DNA from 3 places in the Serratia symbiotica genome. Region 1 is predicted to be linked to each of the others. Evidence: predicted binding sites of a transcription regulator. Region 1 holds the regulator's gene; each other region holds the start of a gene.
What was found. The regulator LexA, encoded in region 1, represses DNA repair genes until DNA is damaged. The targets are predictions, from matches to a motif close to TNCTGTATGTACATACAGNA.

Region 1 (7,130 bases):
CGTCGATTTCCAATAGGTCAAGAGGATCGGGCAGATCCTGCTCCAGGCACTGAGTGCGTAGCGTCAGCAAATCCGTCTTGGAATTATAAGGCAAAACATACAAAATCGGCCGTGAGGGATCTAATCCTAACTCCCTGACAGGATCTGAAGGGATAACCTTGCTTCTTACCAATAATTTGAGTGGTAAATTCAATAATTTATAATAAATTTTACGCCAACCTGACATAACTACGTGAAGCCTCTTGTTAGCAATGCAACACAAGCATACCAGAAACCGGGTAGCAGATCTGCGGTGTTGGAAAACGAGAGCCGACATCACTAAGTGATCTAGACTCTTTTTATGATTTACCCCTGAGAAAGGCACAGAAACATGGCAAATCAAGCAACCAGCCTGACCCGTATTATTAAAGCCGCTGGCTATTCTTATAAAGGACTTGCCGCTGTTTGGCGGCATGAGGCGGCATTCCGCCAGGAATTGGTGGTGGCCATGCTGGCTATCACACTGGCAATTTGGCTGAATGTAGGTGCGATAGCGCGCATTTTATTGATCGGATCGGTGGTATTGGTGCTGATTGTTGAGATCCTGAACAGCGCGATAGAGGCGGTGATCGATCGGGTAGGTAGTGAATATCATGAACTGTCTGGCCGTGCAAAGGATATGGGGGCAGCGGCAGTGTTGCTGGCGATCGTGTTGGCGCTGTTCGTTTGGGGGTCGATTTTGTTGCAACACTTCATTTGAACGGGGCGTGACACCCTGATTTTATTCATTCGTCGGTTCCCAATTCAGGCATGCCTGTATATACTTACAGCAAAACTGTATAAACGAACAGGGGGTGGAATGAAAGCACTAACTACCAGGCAGCAAGAGGTTTATGAACTGATTCGCGATCATATTTTGCAGACAGGCATGCCGCCGACACGTGCTGAGATCGCTATGCGTCTGGGGTTCCGCTCACCAAATGCCGCCGAAGAACATCTGAAGGCGTTAGCGCGCAAAGGGGTCATCGAGATCATCTCCGGCGCGTCGCGCGGCATACGCCTGCTGATGGAAGATGAAGCAGGTTTACCGCTGATTGGTGGTGTGGCTGCTGGCGAGCCACTGTTGGCTCAACAGCATATTGAAGGCCACTATAAGGTAGATCCTTCCTTATTTAAACCAAACGCGGATTTCCTGCTGCGGGTTATCGGCATGTCGATGCGCGATATCGGCATTTTGGATGGCGATCTGTTAGCGGTACACAAAACTCAGGATGTGCGCAATGGCCAAGTCATAGTGGCGCGCATTGAAGATGAAGTTACCGTCAAACGACTGAAAAAAAGCGGTAACATGGTTGAATTGCTGCCGGAAAACAACGAATTTCAACCGATAGTGGTCGATCTGCGCCAGCAAAATTTCACTATCGAAGGTCTGGCAGTCGGTGTGATCCGCAATGGCGACTGGATTTAAGCGTCACGCCTAACTAAACCGTTGTCCCCTGATTTAACCCGCCCCTGTTTTGGGGCGGTTTCGTTTTACTCCACCTAATGTGGCAACTGCACTACCATGGGAACATTGCATAATGCACCTGATCTCTGCCTTTACCAGCGACACCGATAAAGCCCTGTGGCACCTGGCCCTGCCGATGATCTTCTCCAATATCACCGTGCCGTTGCTAGGGTTAGTGGATACTGCTGTGATCGGCCATCTTGATAGCCCGATCTATTTGGGCGGTGTGGCGATCGGCACGATGGTCAGTAATTTCCTGTTTATGCTGCTACTGTTTCTGCGCATGAGCACTACCGGGTTGGCCGCCCAAGCGCTGGGAGCGCAGAGCCAGCAGAGGCTGGCGCGTGCCTTTATGCAGCCGCTTCTATTGGCACTATTGACCGGGTTGGCAATGGTGCTGCTGCGCCACCCGCTGATTGATTTGGCGCTGCGGATCGTTGGTGGCAACGTTAAGGTACTGGAACAGGCGCGACTGTTTCTGGACATTCGTTGGTTGAGCGCCCCGGCAGTACTGGTCAATATGGTGCTACTCGGCTGGCTGCTCGGCGTGCAGCATGTGCGTGCGCCGGTGATCTTCCTGATTGTCGGCAACCTGCTGAATATTGTGCTGGATATCTGGCTGGTAATGGGACTGGGCTGGAAGGTGCAAGGGGCAGCGATGGCGACTGCCATCTCAGAATATGCCACGCTGCTACTGGGGCTAGGGCTAGCGTGGCGGGTAATGCGCATGCGTGGGATATCGTTGCTGATGTTGCAACAGGCTTGGCGCGGCAACCTTAGGCGCTTGCTGGCCCTAAACCGCGACATCATGTTGCGCTCGTTGCTGCTACAACTGTGCTTCGCCTCGCTGACCCTCTTTGCCGCACGCCTAGGCAGCGAGGTGGTGGCGGTAAATGTGGTATTAATGAACCTTCTGGCCTTCTCCGCCTACGCTTTAGACGGCTTTGCCTATGCGGTTGAAGCACATTCGGGTCATGCCTATGGTGCGCGTGATGACAGCCAACTGAGAAAAATATGGCACGCTGCCTGTCGTCAGGCTTGCCTGGTAGCGTTGGCCTTTGCTGTGCTCTACTTCTTGGCTGGTCAGCAGATAGTGGCGGCCTTGACCTCGCTGCATGAATTGCGTGCGTTGGCTCATCATTATTTGCTGTGGCAGGTTGTCTTGCCGTTGGTTGGCGTGTGGTGTTATTTGCTGGATGGTATGTTTATTGGTGCCAGCCGTGGTGCAGAGATGCGCAACAGCATGGCGGTGGCGGCCGTTGGCTATGTATTGACACTGTTTAGCGTACCGTGGCTAGGCAACCACGGGTTGTGGCTGGCGCTGGCGGTATTCCTCATACTGCGTGGTCTGACGCTGGGCTGGCGCTGGCATCTCCATAGGGTGCATGGCAGTTGGTTTGCAGCACCAGAATGATGGAAATATCTAATACGCATTGATGCTGCCAGAAAAAAGAGGCGGCTGAGAAAGAAGTGAAATCTTGGGGAACTTACAACAAGTAGCGCTAATAGCACCAGAGGCATTCGCGGATTGACGCCTGAAGCTACTATAGCTGGCTTGACGATAGCTACAAAGAGATCCTGTTAGCCCAGCCTATTTCCTTTTGATGGCGATGCTATGGTCGTGTTCGCCACAATCATGCTTGCTGTCGCAAGCTTCAACCTCAACACAGCCAGTACACAGACCGTGTGCTTCCACCACGCTGTGGCGCAGCGCAAACCCTGACTCTTTCGCTAGCTTTTGCAGCGTTTTTTCCACGTCCTCGGTGGTGCGCTCGGTCACTTGGCTACAGCGATCACAAATAAACAGCGCAGAGGTATGCATCGGCTGGCCAAAATGGTGGCACAGTATATAGCTATTAGCCGACTCTACCCGATGGATAAACCCTTGATCCATTAGGAAATCGAGCGCGCGGTAAACCGTGGGTGGCTTAGCCTGTGGCTCGGCGATCCGCAGCAGGTCGAGTAGGTCGTATGCGCTGATTGCACCGGGCTGCTGTGACATCAGGCGCAGTACTTCCAGCCGCTGCGGCGTTAATCGCACATTGCGTTGCCGACAGAGTTGTTCAGCCTGCGCTAACAGATTTTCCTGGGTGGTTGAATTCATCGCAAATACCGCTCCCGGAGTTAAATGACCTATTTTAACATAATTACGGCGAATCACCGAGACAACGGATTCTATTTGGGTTACCCAGGTAGCAGCGCCAGCTTTTGCGAACCTATGGGGTCAGAATATTTTGCTTTCACGATAAATACACTTGCCGTCTTATTGCACGCCCGCAATGTAACGGTAGTGGAAGCAACCTGATAGGCTCTCCCCATTTTCTGCACCACGACTGGAGTATCAGCGGATAGAGTTTTGTCGCATTAACACAATAAAGTTAGCCGGATAGATATCGGTGATAATAATCGCAATGTGGCTGCGGCATCCCGTTTAGCGGTCAGCAGGAACTCACCGGCACACACGCTCAGTGGGCCTTCGGTATACAGCGAAACACTTACGTCCAGGGTATCCCGCACCGCCATGGCCAACGTTCAACGTCTGTTCACCCTGTGCCTGCATCAGCCCGCTGTTGTTAAGCATCTGTGCCGTTATCTGGCTGTTACGACTGGCGGCCAGTTGGCCCGCGTTATTCAGATTATTGGCCTGTCACGCCAGATCGCGCCCGGCAGTGAGTTGCCCCAGCCAATCCGCGTTGCCACTGAAGGTGAAATGAAGATCCTGTTGTGCGCTGAGTACGCTGCTGGCTGCACTTTGCAGGCTGGCACCCTGCACGGTGAAATCCCCACCGGAACTAGCTTTCCCCGCCAGATTCAGCGCGCCACCCTGCAGCGTTACGCCACTCAGCCCGGTCAGTTGGGAGCCGCCATCCAGCACCAAGCCACGCAGGGCTTCGGCAATCACAGTCCCAGCCCCAAGTTGGCTGTTCAGCCACTGCTACTTACCGGCTGTTACCGCAAGCCGCTGCGTGGCGGTCAAGTTACCTTGTACGTCCGTGCCTGCCAGCAGGGTGCTGTTGGTCGAACGCAGCAAACCCGCAGCACTCAACCGGATATCCTGTGCCGCGCTGAGCGTGGTTTGCTCGAGCGCCAGTTCACCGCCATTGAGCGCGATCTGTTGACCGGCTTTCACCGAGGTGTTGTTCAGTGCCAATTAGCCCTGGCTGTTCAAGGTGACGTTCTGAGCGGACTGATGGCTGCCACTCAGTGCAATATCGGCTGCATTGACGCTCAGGCTCCCCTGCGCCAGCGAGTTATTCAGCGTCAGTTTGCCGCTGGCATCAAGGGTAATATCCCCATCACGGGCATTGAGGTTGCCGCGGTTGACGCCAACGCCGGTTTCACTGGCGACCAGATGAATGCGATTGGCATACATCCCGCCTAGCGCGCCAGTGTACCTCGACCTGACCGGCGTTCGGCGTAACGTTGCCTTGTGCATCCACCCGGTTGGCTCTGAGCGTGATGGCCGCGTCTTTGGCATGCAGTTGCACGTTGATGTCGGTGGCGCGGGCAATCAGCGCGAACTTGTCGCTCTGGCTGGCATCCAGCCCTTTGCCCTGAATGCTGATTGCCCCCCTGGGTCACTTCCAGCGCCTGCAAGCTACCATCGGCACTCAGAACCGGTTTGCCGGTGGGCAATATTGCATTCGGGGTGTTGGGGTGGTGACAGCACCTTGCTGAACAGCGGTATGTAACGCAACGAGGGCACAGAACGCGAGGTGGGCGAGGTCTTCACGGTCTGATCAGGAGGCGTTTGTCATTGATGCCATCATGTTGACTAACGTGGAGGCAAAGGGTAACTAAGCCAGATGCGTGGGGCAACCTCAGTCATTGAGCATGGCGGCGTCACAGACCCAAAATCCCGTAGTAAAGGCATAGGTATAAACTGAATAACGTGCAGTAGCGGCTTTTGGGGCGGGCTAGGGCCATTTGCAGTGACGAGCCGCTTATTATTTGGCCCACTAAACTTCACCGCCTGCACCTGGGCTGCGTGTTCAAATGACCCCAGCGCTCACCTGCCATTGCCGGATATCGCCTCGCACAGTTGCGAGGCGATATCTGCTTGGTGCCCATAGGTGCCGTTTTAGGAGTGCTGCCAGCGTAGACCTTTCCTCCGTTATCCAAGCATGGGTGGGTATGCCTGTAGCGCGCTGTAACATTTGTCTAGTCATTAATTTATCTTATTAGTTATTGCATTATTTTTTTTTTGACTATAATAGATTCCGTGAGGTAATTCTTCCTCACATATCATGTTACTAATTATTAACCTAAACAAAGAAGGGTGATTTTTATGAACAAATTCAGTAAATTACTTGCTTCAGCATTGCTTGCTGGTACCGCGTTTTCTGCTGCTACTGCTTATGTCCAAGCTGCCCCTGCACCTATCCAATGCCAGGATGATGAAATTGCAGTGAATGTTGCTGGCAAATGGGTATGCGTTAAGGTTAAGTAATCCTTAACATTAAGGGTGATTGCTAAATCACCCGCATGATTTTTAAACAGTAGTGCGCTGCGGCGTGCTACTGTTTCGCTTAGTGTAAAATAGTGCTAACTCTGTGACGTTTCGTTGCGAGGGTACGGTAGTAGAACGTTAAATCAGCGCGTTAAAACTGCATGAAATGGGTTTTACTGAGCCAAAAATTTTCAGATCAATATAAAGGCGGGGAGCCGAGTGGCCGAGTTTTGAAACGGCGGTGTAGCCACATATATTGCTCTGGCGCGCGCATGATCTCCTTTTCCACCACTTTATTCATGTAGGCAGCCGCCGCTAGTTCATCGGTGAGCGGATAATCTTCCAGCGCCGGTTGGATCAGCAGGTCATAGCCACGGCCTTTCTCGCGGCGGATCAGCACCACTGGCACCATCGCTGGCTTGGCCATGCGCGCCAGCATAAAGGTGCCGCTGGTGGTAGCAGCTTGCTCGACGGCGAACAGCGGGGCGAACACACTGCCACGTGGGCCATAGTCTTGATCTGGAGCGAACCAGACAGCTTCACCATGCTTCAGTGCGCGCACCATACCGCGCAGATCCTTGCGATCGAGCATGGTTTTATTGGAACGCATGCGGCCTTTAGTCTGCGCCCATTCCATCGCCTTGTTATTGTGCGGGCGGTACATCGCCATCATCGGTTGGCACAGGCCCATGGCGCGGCCACCCAGCTCCAGCGACATAAAATGCACGCCAATCACCAACACGCCGCGTTGGTTCTGCTGCGCCATTTTCAGGTGATGGATGCCGGTAGCCTTGAACCAGCGTTTGACACGCTTGTCCGACCAGAACCAGGCCATACCGGTTTCCATCAGACCCATGCCCAGCGATTCGAAGTTGCCCACTACTTTGCGTTCGCGCTGTGCTTCATCCATATCGGGGAAGCACAGCTCCAGGTTACGGTGGGTAATGGAGACTCGGCGTTTCAGAAAGCGCATTGAGCTGCGGCCCATCCACCTACCAAGCCGATGCAACAGCGGATAGGGGAGTTGAACCAGCAAGAATAACGAGACCAGACCGAACCAGGTTAGCCAATAACGTGGGTGCAGCAGCGCCGATTGAAATTTTTGCGGATGCTTCATATGAACTCATTTATGCATTTGGGAACGGCAACCGGTGACCGTTAACGGAACCATTCAAAAGCGATACAATTTCTCAG
Region 2 (7,130 bases), on a different replicon from region 1:
TCCCAGGTTCATACTATATCGCCAATAGCGAAAGATTTACTCTAGAGTGGGGTAGGGACTTTAAAGCCACTGTTCAATCACCTGTCTCCCTAATGATGTATTTCCTTTTTCAGACAATGCCCTCCTTATCTTTCTTAGTCCGGCGTTTTTTATCGCCAGCCTCTTTCCTGATAATATCTGCAATGGATTTTTCACTGAAGTTAAAGTTCATGGCATCCATGGCTGATTTTATATCTTCTGTGCTGTAGCCTTTTTCCCTCGACAGCATCACTATAGTTTCCTTGAGATGTTCAAGAACATCCCTTCTTGTCATCCTTTGTGAGGATAAATCTGGAAGTTTTTCGAGATTTTCTTTGACATCATCGACTTCCATCTGTGTAAAAAATCTTCTTGCCGCCATCGTTAAAACTGTAGTGGCACACTGAATTTGGCCACCTGAACAGAGGTGATATGCTCACCTCAGGACATTACAGGTGCTTCAATGAAAAAAAGAAATTTCAGTGCAGAGTTCAAACGCGAATCCGCTCAACTGGTCGTTGACCAGAACTACACCGTGGCAGATGCAGCCAGTGCTATGGATGTCGGCCTTTCCACAATGACGCGATGGGTGAAGCAGTTGCGTGATGAGCGGCAGGGAAAAATACCTAAAGCCTCTCCCATTACTCCTGAACAAATTGAAATACGTGAGCTGAGGAAAAAAATACAACGTATTGAAATGGAAAACGAAATATTAAAAAAGGCTACCGCGCTCTTGATGTCAGACTCCCTGAACAGTTCTCGATAATCGGGAAACTCAGAGCGCATTATCCGGTGGTCACACTCTGCCACGTGTTCGGGGTTCATCGCAGCAGCTACAAATACTGGAAAAACCGTCCTGAAAAACCAGATGGCAGACGAGCTGTATTACGCAGCCAGGTACTGGAACTGCATAGCGTCAGCCATGGCTCTGCTGGCGCAAGGAGTATCGCAACTATGGCAACCATGAAGGGCTTCAGGATGGGACGATGGCTCGCCGGCAGGCTCATGAAAGAGCTGGGGCTGGTCAGTTGTCAACAGCCCACTCATCGGTATAAATGCGGTGGCCTTGAACACATCGCTATCCCGAATCACCTTGAGCGGCAGTTCGCAGTGACAGAGCCTAATCAGGTGTGGTGTGGCGATGTGACCTATATCTGGACAGGCAGGCGCTGGGCCTACCTCGCCGTTGTTCTCGACCTGTTCGCGAGAAAACCGGTGGGCTGGGCAATGTCGTTCTCACCGGACAGCAGGCTGACCATCAAAGCGCTGGAGATGGCGTGGGAGGCCCGGGGAAAACCAGCCGGAGTGATGTTCCACAGCGATCAGGGCAGCCATTACACAAGCAGACAGTTCCGGCAGTCACTGTGGAGGTATCGGATCAGACAGAGTATGAGTCGGCGTGGAAACTGCTGGGATAATAGCCCAATGGAGCGCTTCTTCAGGAGTCTGAAGAACGAATGGGTACCGGTGACGGGTTACATAAACTTCAGCGATGCAGCCCACGCAATAACGGACTATATCGTTGGGTATTACAGCGCGCTCAGGCCGCATGAATATAACGGTGGGTTACCACCAAACGAATCGGAAAACCGATACTGGAAAAACTCTAACGCGGTGGCCAGTTTTAGTTGACCACTACACCACGGGTTTACCGCGCAGGTCAGGTCGAAACACCGTCTCGCAAGAGGCATAAAAGCTGTTGACGTCAACCAGGGCAAACATGGCTTAACAGGCGTTGGCAAGGGTCAAAGCGTGTGGATAGCGTAGCGAACCACGCCAAAGATGACCGTCTCCATGTCCTCATTATCCACGTCGATGGACGCAAAGGCTGGGTTGGCCGGCAGCAGTAACGGGCGGGGATGCAATTGCAGGCGTTTGCAGGTGAATGCGCCATCGACCGTCGCAATGACGATGTCGCCGTGCCGTGCCGGGTAACAGCACTCAACGACCAGCAGGTCGCTGTCGAGAATACCGGCGTCCCGCATTGAATGGCCGTCGGCTCGCACCAGGTAGGTACTTTCCGGGAAACGGATGCAGATATCATCCAGTGACAGACGTTGTTCCAGGTAGTCCTGAGCGGGCGAGGGGAAGCCACAGGCGATACCGGTATCATGGAGTCTGACCCCTGTCTGGCGCTGAGGGGAAGGGGCTGTTTTACCTGGATGAACGCCGGGTCGCTGAACTGCTGGCGTGGTGGGGAGGGCCATCGCGGTGATGGTCTGGGAGGTGTTGCTCACAATGTGTACTTTCCTGGTCAGAATTTTACTTAAGCATTAATATTGTACTGGACGTATAAACAGTATAATATTGCGCAACCGGGCGTAAGCTGCACTTAAGTCCAGGGTGTATACTGGCGAGATTATCCACAGATATGTTGCAAAACCCGTGTATAACTGGATGGAGAAAGTGGGCATGCCCAGGAGGCCGTTGTCCTTCAGTGATGCGCAGGTGTTGCGCAATGATGGTCACTCACAGGTGCTCAATGGCACGGACTATGCGATACTTTGGTCACATTACCCCGCCAGCTGAAAAATTGATGACTGACCACCCTGTCCAGCCAGAGAGTGCTGAAGACGAGATTATCGATATCGACACCGAGGCGTTTGCTCATACCGTCGCCATGATGGTGCTGCTCAAGCCCGGCATGTCCCATACCCACTCGGAGCCACTCTCCCCCGACTGTGCCGCCGGACAACTTGTCCAGGACGTCAACAGTCTGAAAAAACGCGCCCGCCGCCTGCTGGTACCCGCCATGCACGAAGCCACCAAACGTACCGGCCAGGTCTATAATATCGAGAGCAGCCTGGTGCTTTACCCGTCAGGCCGCCTGTTCGCCCAGGCCATCGTCACCCGAAGCAGGTAACTGATGAGCAAAACGACCCCCATTCCCCATGACGCCGTGTTCAAGCAGTTTCTGACCCATCCAGAAACAGCGCGTGACTTCCTGCAATTGCATTTGCCGCCGGCAGTGCTCACACACTGTGACTTGAGTACGTTAAAGCTGGAATCGGGCAGCTTTGTTGAAGAAGACCTGCGTGCCTATTATTCCGATGTGCTCTATTCACTCAAGGCGGGGAAGGGTATCGGCTTTGTCTATTGCCTTATCGAGCACCAAAGTTCCCCTGATAAGAATATGGCCTTTCGCTTGATGAGATACAGTATCGCGGCAATGCAACGCCATCTTGATGCGGGTAACGAGCAGCTGCCTCTGGTGGTTCCACTGTTGTTCTATCACGGTCAGGTGACGCCTTATCCGTACTCGATGCGCTGGCTGGATGAGTTTGGTGACCCTGAACTGGCCACACAGCTTTATGCGGGAGCGTTTTCCCTGGTCGATGTCACAGTCATCCCGGATGAGCAAATCATGCAGCATCGCCGTATGGCCATCCTGGAGCTTTTACAGAAACACATCCGTCAGCGCGACCTGGCTGACCTGCTGGAACAACTGGTCACGTTGCTGCTGGCCGGATATACTACGCAGGAGCAACTGACATCATTGATGAATTACATGCTACAGGTTGGTGACACGGCAGCCCCGGAGGCGTTTATCCGCGAACTGGCGCGTCGTGCGCCACAACATGAGGAGGTGCTTATGACCGTTGCACAAAAACTGGAACTTAAAGGGATTGAAAAAGGGCGTCAGGAAGGCATTCAACTTGGCGAAGCTAGAGGCCGCCAAGAAGGCAAGCTTGCCGTTGCCCGCACAATGCTGACCAACGGTCTTGATCGTAACCTGGTCATGAAGATGACGGGGTTGACCGCCGATGACCTGGCCAAAATCCAGCATTAGCATAAAATGCCTTGCCAGAGTGACTGCTGTATCAAGGCGGGAAAAAGATGGTTCGATTAACGCTGTTCCCGGTAACGGAAATATGTCAGATTGTTCTACGTGCCGACCCATCACACGTAGAACAATCTGAACGCGCTTATTTTTACACTGATGAAACTTCATCTCCTCGACAAGGCAAATCCACTTGTCTTTCAGTGAGCTGTGGAAGGCCGGAGCAGGGTCGTCATGACTAAAAATAAAAACTACCTAAAAAGTAACATCGACTACCTTTTAAAATCACGAAAAGAAACACAGATTTCCCTTAGTGAGGGAGCAGGCGTAAATCGAACAACAATTTACAATATACTTGAAGGTAAAGTTGATAGAGTCCAAAGTAGTACCGTTAGAAAGGTGGCCGGATTCTTTGGTGTTTCTTTCAGCGAAATTCAAACATTAGACTTAAGAGAAAAAGAACTCTCAAATGATCTAATTGCCCTCGATGGGAATATGAACCCAATAGCTGTACCTATTGTTACTGATACAACCCTAATGTCAGCCTTGAAAGCAAAAATAGGTAATTTGGTTGTTTCGTCAGAAATAACTTATTTCTTTGGTGAAGGACCAAATGTAATTGGCATCCATCTATCCAAGGAAATAAGGGGTTACTACAATAAGGGAGATATTTTGATTGTGAGGCGATGGGTAAATGAGGGAGAGGGCAACATTCTGGTTATTACTCCTAAAATGACACTAAGGGTAGTTAGGAATGGTAGATTTTCCTCAGCTTCTGATGAGTTGGTTGGAACAATAGTAGAGGAAAGATATGGAGTACAATGAAAGATTTAAATTGCTTGGCTTTGATCCAGTCACTAACAGAATAAAGATTATGATTAAAAACACTGGGCGTATTATGTCAGCAAATTTCTATGATATTCGCAACACAGATGTTATGGATGATCTAAGTCGTGATGAAGTCGAGGCAATTTATAGGAAGGCGTATAGTTCAGGCCAACAGGTAGATACACAATATGACATTACAAGTCGTCCCGAAAGACAATGGATACTATATTCTCTTTTTTGCCTAATAATTACTGTTTGCTACATATTTAGTAATATTTCCGCAGTCAAGCCAGTCTTTTTTTCAGGTTTGGGAGTGTTAGTAACTCCAGGTGTATTTGTTTATCCACTGACGTTTCTGATTGTAGATTTGTTGAATGAATTCTATGGTTTTAAGTTGGCAAGAAGAGCTATATATATGTGTGTGTGTTCAAATGCTCTCCTTTTGTTGCTACTATCTTTATCCTTATCTTTGCCAGTTCTTCCAGAATGGATTTTTAACAGCTCATACAAAAATTTGGTAACACAAATTCAGTCAGCGTTTATTGCTTCAACACTAGCATTTTTTTGCTCTGAACTAGCAAACTCCTATACATTAATAAAGATAAAAAAATTAACTAAATCTAAGTATTTGTATGTCCGATTAATTTCAAGTACGTTCGTTGCTTCTGTTTTAGATAGCATTATATTCTGCTTTATAGCTTTTTATGGGGTTATGGAGCAGGGCCAAATATTACAAATTATTTGTGTTCAAATAGCTGTGAAGCTTATTTACGCACTAATTAATGTTTTTCCAGCGTATGGAGCAAGATATCTCTTTAACAGATACCTTGCTGAATAGCATCTATAAATATAGTTTGCTTTGTAATTTTTTTCTTATGACTGTTTTATTGTTTAGATACTCTTTAAGACCTTTACTCCGAAGGTTGCAGGCTTCACATTTACCACATCCGAAGCTCTTTATTCCATTGTAACAAGTCATGGTTTCATTTTTAACAAAGTTTAGCATCCCAAGTTTGTCTGCTAATGCCCAAATTTCAGCTTTGGTCAGCCACATAAGTGGAGTCTCAAAAACTAATTCTCTGTCGATGCCTAATGATATTGCCTTATTAAGCGCAACAACAAAATCATTACGACAATCTGGATAGCCTGAAAAGTCTGTCTCACATACTCCTGTAATGATTGTTTCCGCCTGAACTTGATAAGCATAGATCGATGCCAATGTTAGGAAAATAATGTTTCGGCCTGGAACAAAGGTAAGAGGTAAATCACTATTTTTGCGCATATGGGGTTCAGGAACCAGCAAGTCATCCCTTGTTAGGCTGCTGGCTGAAAGCTCATTAATTATGGAAACATCAATGAATTTATGTGATTTCACCCCTAATTTCTTCGCAATATCCCTCGCTATGTCAATCTCTTGGCTATGGCGTTGGCCATAATCAAAAGTAACGCAATGAACGGAATTGTATTTGTTGATAGCCTGTAGGAGACATGTGGTCGAGTCCTGTCCACCACTAAAAACCACAACAGATGAATTTTTCATAAGTATCACCTTGATAAATATGAATAAAAAATTATTTTTAAACAAAATTATGTTTTTTTGTTGATTTTTTCAACCCTCGTATCTACACTTTTTTTCATGTAGTAAATCTATATGATACGTGAGCATAATTGAAAAATATTTTGTTAATGAATTATTCTCTAATTAAGAAATTTGGTGTTATATTATATGAGCGCTTTTCATGTATAAGAAAAATCCCAATCCATTGAGAATGGTTGTTTGTAATTAATTTATTACTTTCAGTCCATGATAGTAACTCTGAGTTCCTGTAAATATATTCACTTTCCTCTTTCTCTGAACATATCAGCAATGAGGTATCCAAAACTGTTGCAAACATGCATTCGCCGTAATTCTGCTCAGTAACAATAAAATGAGTTCTTTTTTCAAGGAATTTCTCAGATAAATATAAACGAAGCCGAAAATAGTCATGAATTATAGGAATATAGTAGGTATCGTGGTTGAGGATCCCTCCACGTCCATATACGAGCCAGTCATGATTTATTTTAAGTCCGTCGGCTAGGGCGCGCGAGTTTTTATATGTCCTAGCTTTATTTCTTATCAAGTGGCTGATAGTGGCTTGGGGAACCCCTGTTACCGCAGACGCTTGTGCTTGCGATAGCTTGGACTCTGCAAGAGCTAATTCTAATCTCTCCCCTAGTGTTTTTGGTGAGATATCAATCATATATTTATTCCAAATTAAAAATTAGTCATTAACTATAGTAAATAGTTATTTATAAGTAATTGTATTTTATGAGTTATTTTTAATATTTAAGTATAAATTAATATACTACTAAAATTTGTTTGAAATATTAATTTTTGTGGTGTAAGTTTTTTGTAAGTAGCAAAAGTCTCAAGCTTTTCCGCCGCAGGCGGCTCCGTCGTCAAAGTCTAAGTACGTTGCTTTGACGCCTGCTCTTTAACAACGTGCCCGTTGAACCCTGATCT
Region 3 (7,130 bases), 1.3 Mb from region 1:
TATCCACCAAACGTATTACCGCGTCATACGATGGCAGGGCCATCAGCATGGCGGGCTGGTCGCTGTACGTTTCGTACCAGTCGCGCTTGAACGAGCGGTATGCCTCTTTGACGCTGGGGCCGTTCTGGTTGCTGTAGTGTGGCCAGAACATGCCGAAGAACCAGACCACGTCTTCCGGGCGTTTGCGTTTGGGCTGACCGGGTGCCAATAACGCCAACCGCTCCAGGCCTGGCTTGGTAGTCAGATAGAGGGTCAGTCACGCCTGCAGGCAGCTCTTGCTGACGCCAATACGACTCGAGCCTTTGCGGGCGTTGGCCAACCCAGCCGCTACCATGACCCGCGCGGGCAGCGTTCCCTGGCGAGAACCGTCGGCGATGAATGTTACCGCCGCAATTCGGGACATACCGGCAGCGCGCAGTTTCTCCACCTCCTGAGCCAGCAAGGCACTGCTCTTTCGGTGTGGCAAATTCCTCGAGGGACAGGCAGGCGATGCCGTTCAACTCACGCACCGTGCGCTCCAGTACCACCGAGAATCGGCGACGGGCGATGGCCGGGGGCAAGTCCGCCAGTTGTAGCGCCGTGGTTATCCCCATCATCGACAGATGCCTGGCGATGCGATGCCCGACTCCCCACACTTCCGAGACCGGCACGTGTGCCATCAGGCGACGCTGTCTTGCGGTGGCACTCAGGTCAACAACACCCCCGGTCTTTCGCCAGGTCTTGGCGGCATGGTTGGCCAGTTTGGCCAACGTTTTGGTTGGAGCGATGCCCACGCCAACGGTCAGATGCGTGCAGCGGCGTACCGTTTCACGGAGCTGTTTTCCCAGGGGTTCCAGTGTGGTGAGTGGCAGGCCGGTCAGGTCACAAAATGCCTCGTCAATGGAATAGACCTCAACGCGCGGCGTCAGCTGGGCCAATAGGGTCATTACCCGGTGGCTCATGTCGGCGTAGTAGGCGTAATTACTGGAGAAGGCAATACAGTGTTTCTTTTCAGCCTCCGCTCTTACCTTGAACCAGGGTACGCCCATTTTTATGCCAAGGGCTTTGGCCTCCTGACTGCGTGCCACCACGCATCCGTCGTTGTTCGACAGTACCACCACGGGTTTACCGCGCAAGTCGGGTCGAAACACCGTCTCGCAAGAGGCATAAAAGCTGTTGACGTCAACCAGGGCAAACATGGCTTAACAGGCGTTGGCAAGGGTCAAAGCGTGTGGATAGCGTAGCGAACCACGCCAAAGATGACCGTCTCCATGTCCTCATTATCCACGTCGATGGGCGCAAAGGCTGGGTTGGCCGGCAGCAGTAACGGGCGGGGATGCAATTGCAGGCATTTGCAGGTGAATGCGCCATCGACCGTCGCAATGACGATGTCACCGTGCCGTGCCGGGTAACAGCACTCAACGACCAGCAGGTCGCTGTCGAGAATACCGGCGTCCCGCATTGAATGGCCTTCGGCTCGCACCAGGTAGGTACTTTCCGGGAAACGGATGCAGATATCATCCAGTGACAGACGTTGTTCCAGGTAGTCCTGAGCGGGCGAGGGGAAGCCACAGGCGATACCGGTATCATAGAGTCTGACCCCTGTCTGGCGCTGAGGGGAGGGGGCTGTTTTACCTGGATGAACGCCGGGTCGCTGAACTGCTGGCGTGGTGGGGAGGGCCATCGCGGTGATGGTCTGGGAGGTGTTGCTCACAATGTGTACTTTCCTGGTCAGAATTTTACTTAAGCATTAATATTGTACTGGACGTATAAACAGTATAATATTGCGCAACCGGGCGTAAGCTGCACTTAAGTCCAGGGTGTATACTGGCGAGATTATCCACAGATATGTTGCAAAACCCGTGTATAACTGGATGGAGAAAGTGGGCATGCCCAGGAGGCCGTTGTCCTTCAGTGATGCGCAGGTGTTGCGCAATGATGGTCACTCACAGGTGCTCAATGGCACGGACTATGCGATACTTTGGTCACATTACCCCGCCAGCTGAAAAATTGATGACTGACCACCCTGTCCAGCCAGAGAGTGCTGAAGACGAGATTATCGATATCGACACCGAGGCGTTTGCTCATACCGTCGCCATGATGGTGCTGCTCAAGCCCGGCATGTCCCATACCCACTCGGAGCCACTCTCCCCCGACTGTGCCGCCGGACAACTTGTCCAGGACGTCAACAGTCTGAAAAAACGCGCCCGCCGCCTGCTGGTACCCGCCATGCACGAAGCCACCAAACGTACCGGCCAGGTCTATAATATCGAGAGCAGCCTGGTGCTTTACCCGTCAGGCCGCCTGTTCGCCCAGGCCATCGTCACCCGAAGCAGGTAACTGATGAGCAAAACGACCCCCATTCCCCATGACGCCGTGTTCAAGCAGTTTCTGACCCATCCGGAAACAGCGCGTGACTTCCTGCAATTGCATTTGCCGCCGGCAGTGCTCACACACTGTGACTTGAGTACGTTAAAGCTGGAATCGGGCAGCTTTGTTGAAGAAGATTTGCGTGCCTATTATTCCGATGTGCTCTATTCACTCAAGGCGGGGAAGGGTATCGGCTTTGTCTATTGCCTTATCGAGCACCAAAGTTCCCCTGATAAGAATATGGCCTTTAGGTTGATGCGATACAGTATCGCGGCGATGCAACGCCATCTTGATGCGGGTAACGAGCAGTTGCCTCTGGTGGTTCCACTGCTGTTCTATCACGGTCAGGTGACGCCTTATCCGTACTCGATGCGCTGGCTGGATGAGTTTGGTGACCCCGAACTGGCCACACAGCTTTATGCGGGAGCGTTTCCCCTGGTCGATGTCACAGTCATCCCGGATGAGCAAATCATGCAGCATCGCCGTATGGCCATCCTGGAGCTTTTACAGAAACACATCCGTCAGCGCGACCTGGCTGACCTGCTGGAACAACTGGTCACGTTGCTGCTGTCCGGATATACTACGCAGGAGCAACTGACATCATTGATGAATTACATGCTACAGGTTGGTGACACGGCAGCCCCGGAGACGTTTATCCGCGAACTGGCGCGTCGTGCGCCACAACATGAGGAGGTGCTTATGACCGTTGCACAAAAACTGGAAGATAAAGGACGTCAGGAAGGTATCCAACTTGGCGAAGCTAGAGGCCGTCAGGAAGGTATCCAACTTGGCGAAGCTAGAGGCCGCCAAGAAGGCAAGCTTGCCGTTGCCCGCACAATGCTGACCAACGGTCTTGATCGTAACCTGGTCATGAAGATGACGGGGTTGACCGCCGATGACCTGGCCAAAATCCAGCATTAATAGGTATTGGCGCAGTTCCGTAACAGGATGCGCCTTTCTTCGCAACACGTCACTTTAGCCACAGTGTGACCGCGCCTGCGTTCACATCCGTGAAATTCCGCTTTCTCGACAGGGCAGGTTAGCCACATTGCTTCTTGCTGGTCTTGTTCTGCGGTGAGCTGTTTGGTTATTTTAATTAAATATTTTTTTCTTATAAAAATTGAATCTTATTCCCCTATGTCATCATGTCCCTGTTCAAATTCCCACTGTATATTGTACTTATCTACAAAGTAGAAATATCTTATTTTTTTTATGATGCTGCATACATTTTCTTTTTCTTCTAAACTGGATTCAAGTTGTTCATCAAAGAAATTGAAGTCATCAGTTGATATTGGGCTTATAAAAAATGGTTTGTATCTTTCACTCAAACTTATTAATTTAGTATCCTTTGTATTTTTTATATGTTTAAAAGCATAATCAATATTATCTACTTTTATACAAATATGCCCAATCCCACCAATATCATTCGTTTTTTTATCTACAGATGAGCTATACCCAATTGGGTTGTGATACTCCATTAACTCCAAGAATATTCCGGTTTTTGGTATTTCAAGGAAGCATATAGACACATTTACAATTTCATCAATGAACCCCGCGCTTTTTGAAAACCCTTCATTTTTAAAGTGTGGAAAAATTTGCCTAGGTATGCAAAACAATAACTTATTATAATATTCAATAGCTTTTTCAATATCATCAACGACAATATTTATATGTCCAAGAGCTTTGTAATCAATCATTTTTTCTTCTCCATTTTATTAGAGAGTTAAGTGATAAAGACCAAATTAAAAATGAAATCATATTAGTGATAATGTTAAATGAAATTAAATTTTTGTTTTTTAAATCCACCACATCATGAAATGCAATAAAATCTGTAGCTGGAGTATATAGTAGGATAAAAATAGTCGAGGATATAAAACTTGAGGTTAGAAAGTTGGTTTTTTTAAAAAAGAACGTAAATATGTAGTTGTTTATAAGTAAGGCTATTAGAGTACCGACAATATTTGCAAGATACATTTTTTCAAAATATAATAAAATGTTTTTGAGAGAATCTGCAATTGGAGATAAACTTGAAATATTATAAATAAAACTACCCTTTATTAAACAGAAAAGCATTGCATTAGATAATGACTCTATAACAATCATACTAATGACTAATCTTCTGCTATAATAAACTGAAGAATAGTCTAGCAGAGCTATGACAAGCATATAAGTAATGCTTGAAGGGATGAAAACAAAATTATTAAATGAATATATATTAAATGAGATAATATGTGATGCAATAGAAAAGGTAGTTATTAAAGATGTAAGGATAATTAACTCAATTTCTTTTCGTTCATTAGCCATGATTTTCTATCTCTTGCTCAATATCTTTAAGTATAGCTTCAGATGCTTCAGGGAAATGCAAGTGCAGTTTGCTATATACTTTTTTGTAACTTATTAGCCTAATGCAATATTCTATGTCTTTTTTTAGCATGGATTTATTATAGTGGCGATAAAACTCTTCAATTTCCATACTGTTAGATACATACCGGCTTGTGTGATAATTTATTTTTATTTCTAATGGTTTAGTGAAAGTAGTTGTGTCAATGTGAAGAATATTATCGATAGATGATTTTTTGTAACTATCGAAAAGATAATTTAGTAGATCATTAAACTTTGATATCATATATCCTCCATTCAATTACTTTATAACCTACATCAGGATTACTATGATCCCTTTTTGATATTTTTATTTCATGGTCGCTAATGTATAAATAGTCATCCTTTAAGTAACTATCTTTTTCTCTATACTCGTTAACTCTAGTGCATATACACAGTTTGTTATCTTCAATCTGTACTGCGAAAGGTTTTTTTCCAAGATCTCGATTGGATAATATGTATTTAGTTTCTTTAGTAAGAGAGTTGTCACGAAAATATAACTGTAGTATCAGATTGTCGTTGATGATAGGTATTTTGTTAATTTTCTCTGGCTGCCATTCACCTTTACCAGTTAGAAGCCACTCAGGGTTGATTTGTAGACCTTCAGCAATTCTAACTGACAGTCTACTCGCATTCAGATTATTTCTGAGTATGTAATTTATTGATTGTTGAGAGATCCCAATCAATCTGGCAGCTTCGACCTGATTCAAGTCGAGTTTGTACAAAACGTACTTTAGTCGTTCAGCAAGAGTTTCCATTATACCAATTTTTGTGATTATGAGATTGATAGTTTACACGTTTTTGTAAAAACATCAACACAATCATATGTATACATGTTTGTTTGGTAAAAAACCAACATTCTTGTTTTTTATCATGTAAGTTGCTAGCATTAGATCATCTAGTCCATGTTTAATAAACCTTAAGTTAATTCAAAGCGTGTTACTTAGGTTGCTTTGACGCCCGCTCTTTAACAACGTGCCCGTTGAACCCTGATCTCAAGGTCCTCTCTTGCCGGTATGCAATGCTGATGCGCGGAAGATGGCCGGAGGCTACGTCATGGCCTGACATACATCAGGGGAACCTGCCGGGAGGTGGGGCGGTATTAAGAGCCTGGACTTTGCCCACTCTTATACTGGCCGGGACACTGGAAAGTCGGAACTGTGGCGCGTTGCCGTTATACCCCTACGTACAAATTCGATGTATCCGCAGCAGGCTCTCGGGGCGATCCGTCGGGACCCCTGTCTGTGGAGAAGATTAGCCCTGCATTTTCATGCGGTCGTGAACGGGCATCCCTGACGGTAGCAAACCACATAGCGCCAAATGACATAAAGCAGTCTGTGCAGGCCCACTCGCTGGAGTGGGTCTGCCCGGAACCGCTTGGACAGTTATTGTTGATTTGCCTAACTGGTAAAACTGGAGGTGACACATGAAGCTAACGAAAACAAAACGTGACGTGTTGCGCAGGAAGTTTGGTGGATGCTGCGCCTATTGTGGCAGTGAGTTGCCGGCACGAGGCTGGCATGCGGAACGGTGTGAAGCGGATTTTGCCTTGTTGCCCGGTGAATGCCGCGGACTCATGCCCGTGTGCACAGAGTGCCGAACGTCAAAAGGGAATGCCTCGGCAGAAGCGTTCCGCGTACTGTTGTCTCAGCAGGTCTACCGGGCGCAGCGGCACAGTGTGAATTTCCGCACCGCGATGCGTTTTGGGCTGGTCAGAGAGACGGCCGCGCCAGTGGAGTTCTGGTTTGAGAAATATGCAGCTGTGCCGGCTTCTGCTCAACGCATATCAACCGAGTCTTCCCAGTATCAGGATTCAGCCGCCTAACGCCCAATCTGGTGGCGGGCAGCCTGTGTCTGCCCTGATTTTCCGGAGTGTCCTTTATGTCATTGAGTAAACAGGCAGGGCTGCTTCCGGCCCTGCTGCTAACCGGCTGTGCATCGCCATCGGTTGTTGTTGCCGGATCGTCTTCGGGCAACGTCGTGGACAATGACCTGACACGCAGTGCTACCCAAATCAGTGCAATGCAATTTCGTCTCCATCAGAGTGGGCTGTTTGCACAACGTCCCGCCGCGCCGGCAGGCACCGACGCCTCTTCCCTGCTGCTGACTCATCCAGTCATTGCGGGTACGGCAGCGGGTAAATCTTCCCCACCGCGTGCGGCGGCAACGGCGGATACCTCTCATACGTATCAAGGCGTGATCCGGCAGAGCGGGGGAGTCACCCCCGTTTCCTTACCCACAACCCGCCCTAATCCTTTCCACGGCGACAAGACGCAAGGCAGAGCCGCCCCCACAGGTGCACCGTCACCGGTGATGAAAGTCTGGAAAATTGATAAAGGCATGACGCTCAGGCAGGGCTACAGCCTGTGGATGTCAAAAGAACGCTGCTCGCTGGACAAGGG

Region 2: the regulator LexA is predicted to act here: its motif matches at 2,301-2,320, upstream of umuD (translesion error-prone DNA polymerase V autoproteolytic subunit).
Region 3: the regulator LexA is predicted to act here: its motif matches at 1,739-1,758, upstream of umuD (translesion error-prone DNA polymerase V autoproteolytic subunit).

The regions. Positions count from the first base shown of each region.
Region 1 covers NZ_CP050855.1:2,890,526-2,897,655, reverse strand. Annotated here, with positions in the region: gene plsB (glycerol-3-phosphate 1-O-acyltransferase PlsB) at 1-226, opposite strand, end outside; gene SYMBAF_RS14370 (diacylglycerol kinase) at 371-739, shown strand; gene lexA (transcriptional repressor LexA) at 839-1,447, shown strand; gene dinF (MATE family efflux transporter DinF) at 1,560-2,900, shown strand; gene zur (zinc uptake transcriptional repressor Zur) at 3,078-3,590, opposite strand; gene SYMBAF_RS17945 (hypothetical protein) at 4,134-4,388, opposite strand; gene SYMBAF_RS17940 (hypothetical protein) at 4,422-4,637, opposite strand; partial or broken gene SYMBAF_RS18545 (two-partner secretion domain-containing protein) at 4,710-5,152, opposite strand; gene SYMBAF_RS14345 (hypothetical protein) at 5,775-5,936, shown strand; gene lpxP (kdo(2)-lipid IV(A) palmitoleoyltransferase) at 6,133-7,053, opposite strand.
Region 2 covers NZ_CP050857.1:46,796-53,925, reverse strand. Annotated here, with positions in the region: gene SYMBAF_RS17045 (hypothetical protein) at 110-400, opposite strand; one part of gene SYMBAF_RS17040 (IS3 family transposase) at 482-731, shown strand; one part of gene SYMBAF_RS17040 (IS3 family transposase) at 731-1,650, shown strand; partial or broken gene SYMBAF_RS17035 (Y-family DNA polymerase) at 1,657-1,740, opposite strand; gene umuD (translesion error-prone DNA polymerase V autoproteolytic subunit) at 1,764-2,255, opposite strand; gene SYMBAF_RS17025 (DUF7609 family protein) at 2,501-2,881, shown strand; gene SYMBAF_RS17020 (Rpn family recombination-promoting nuclease/putative transposase) at 2,882-3,808, shown strand; gene SYMBAF_RS17015 (helix-turn-helix domain-containing protein) at 4,034-4,624, shown strand; gene SYMBAF_RS17010 (queuosine precursor transporter) at 4,611-5,465, shown strand; gene queC (7-cyano-7-deazaguanine synthase QueC) at 5,469-6,167, opposite strand; gene SYMBAF_RS17000 (helix-turn-helix domain-containing protein) at 6,319-6,867, opposite strand.
Region 3 covers NZ_CP050855.1:877,738-884,867, forward strand. Annotated here, with positions in the region: gene SYMBAF_RS18145 (Mu transposase C-terminal domain-containing protein) at 1-49, opposite strand, end outside; gene SYMBAF_RS18070 (Y-family DNA polymerase) at 24-1,178, opposite strand; gene umuD (translesion error-prone DNA polymerase V autoproteolytic subunit) at 1,202-1,693, opposite strand; gene SYMBAF_RS04630 (DUF7609 family protein) at 1,939-2,319, shown strand; gene SYMBAF_RS04635 (Rpn family recombination-promoting nuclease/putative transposase) at 2,320-3,270, shown strand; gene SYMBAF_RS04640 (VOC family protein) at 3,477-4,046, opposite strand; gene SYMBAF_RS04645 (hypothetical protein) at 4,039-4,653, opposite strand; gene SYMBAF_RS04650 (hypothetical protein) at 4,646-4,975, opposite strand; gene SYMBAF_RS04655 (helix-turn-helix domain-containing protein) at 4,959-5,486, opposite strand; gene SYMBAF_RS04660 (hypothetical protein) at 6,155-6,553, shown strand; gene SYMBAF_RS04665 (TcpQ domain-containing protein) at 6,610-7,130, shown strand, end outside.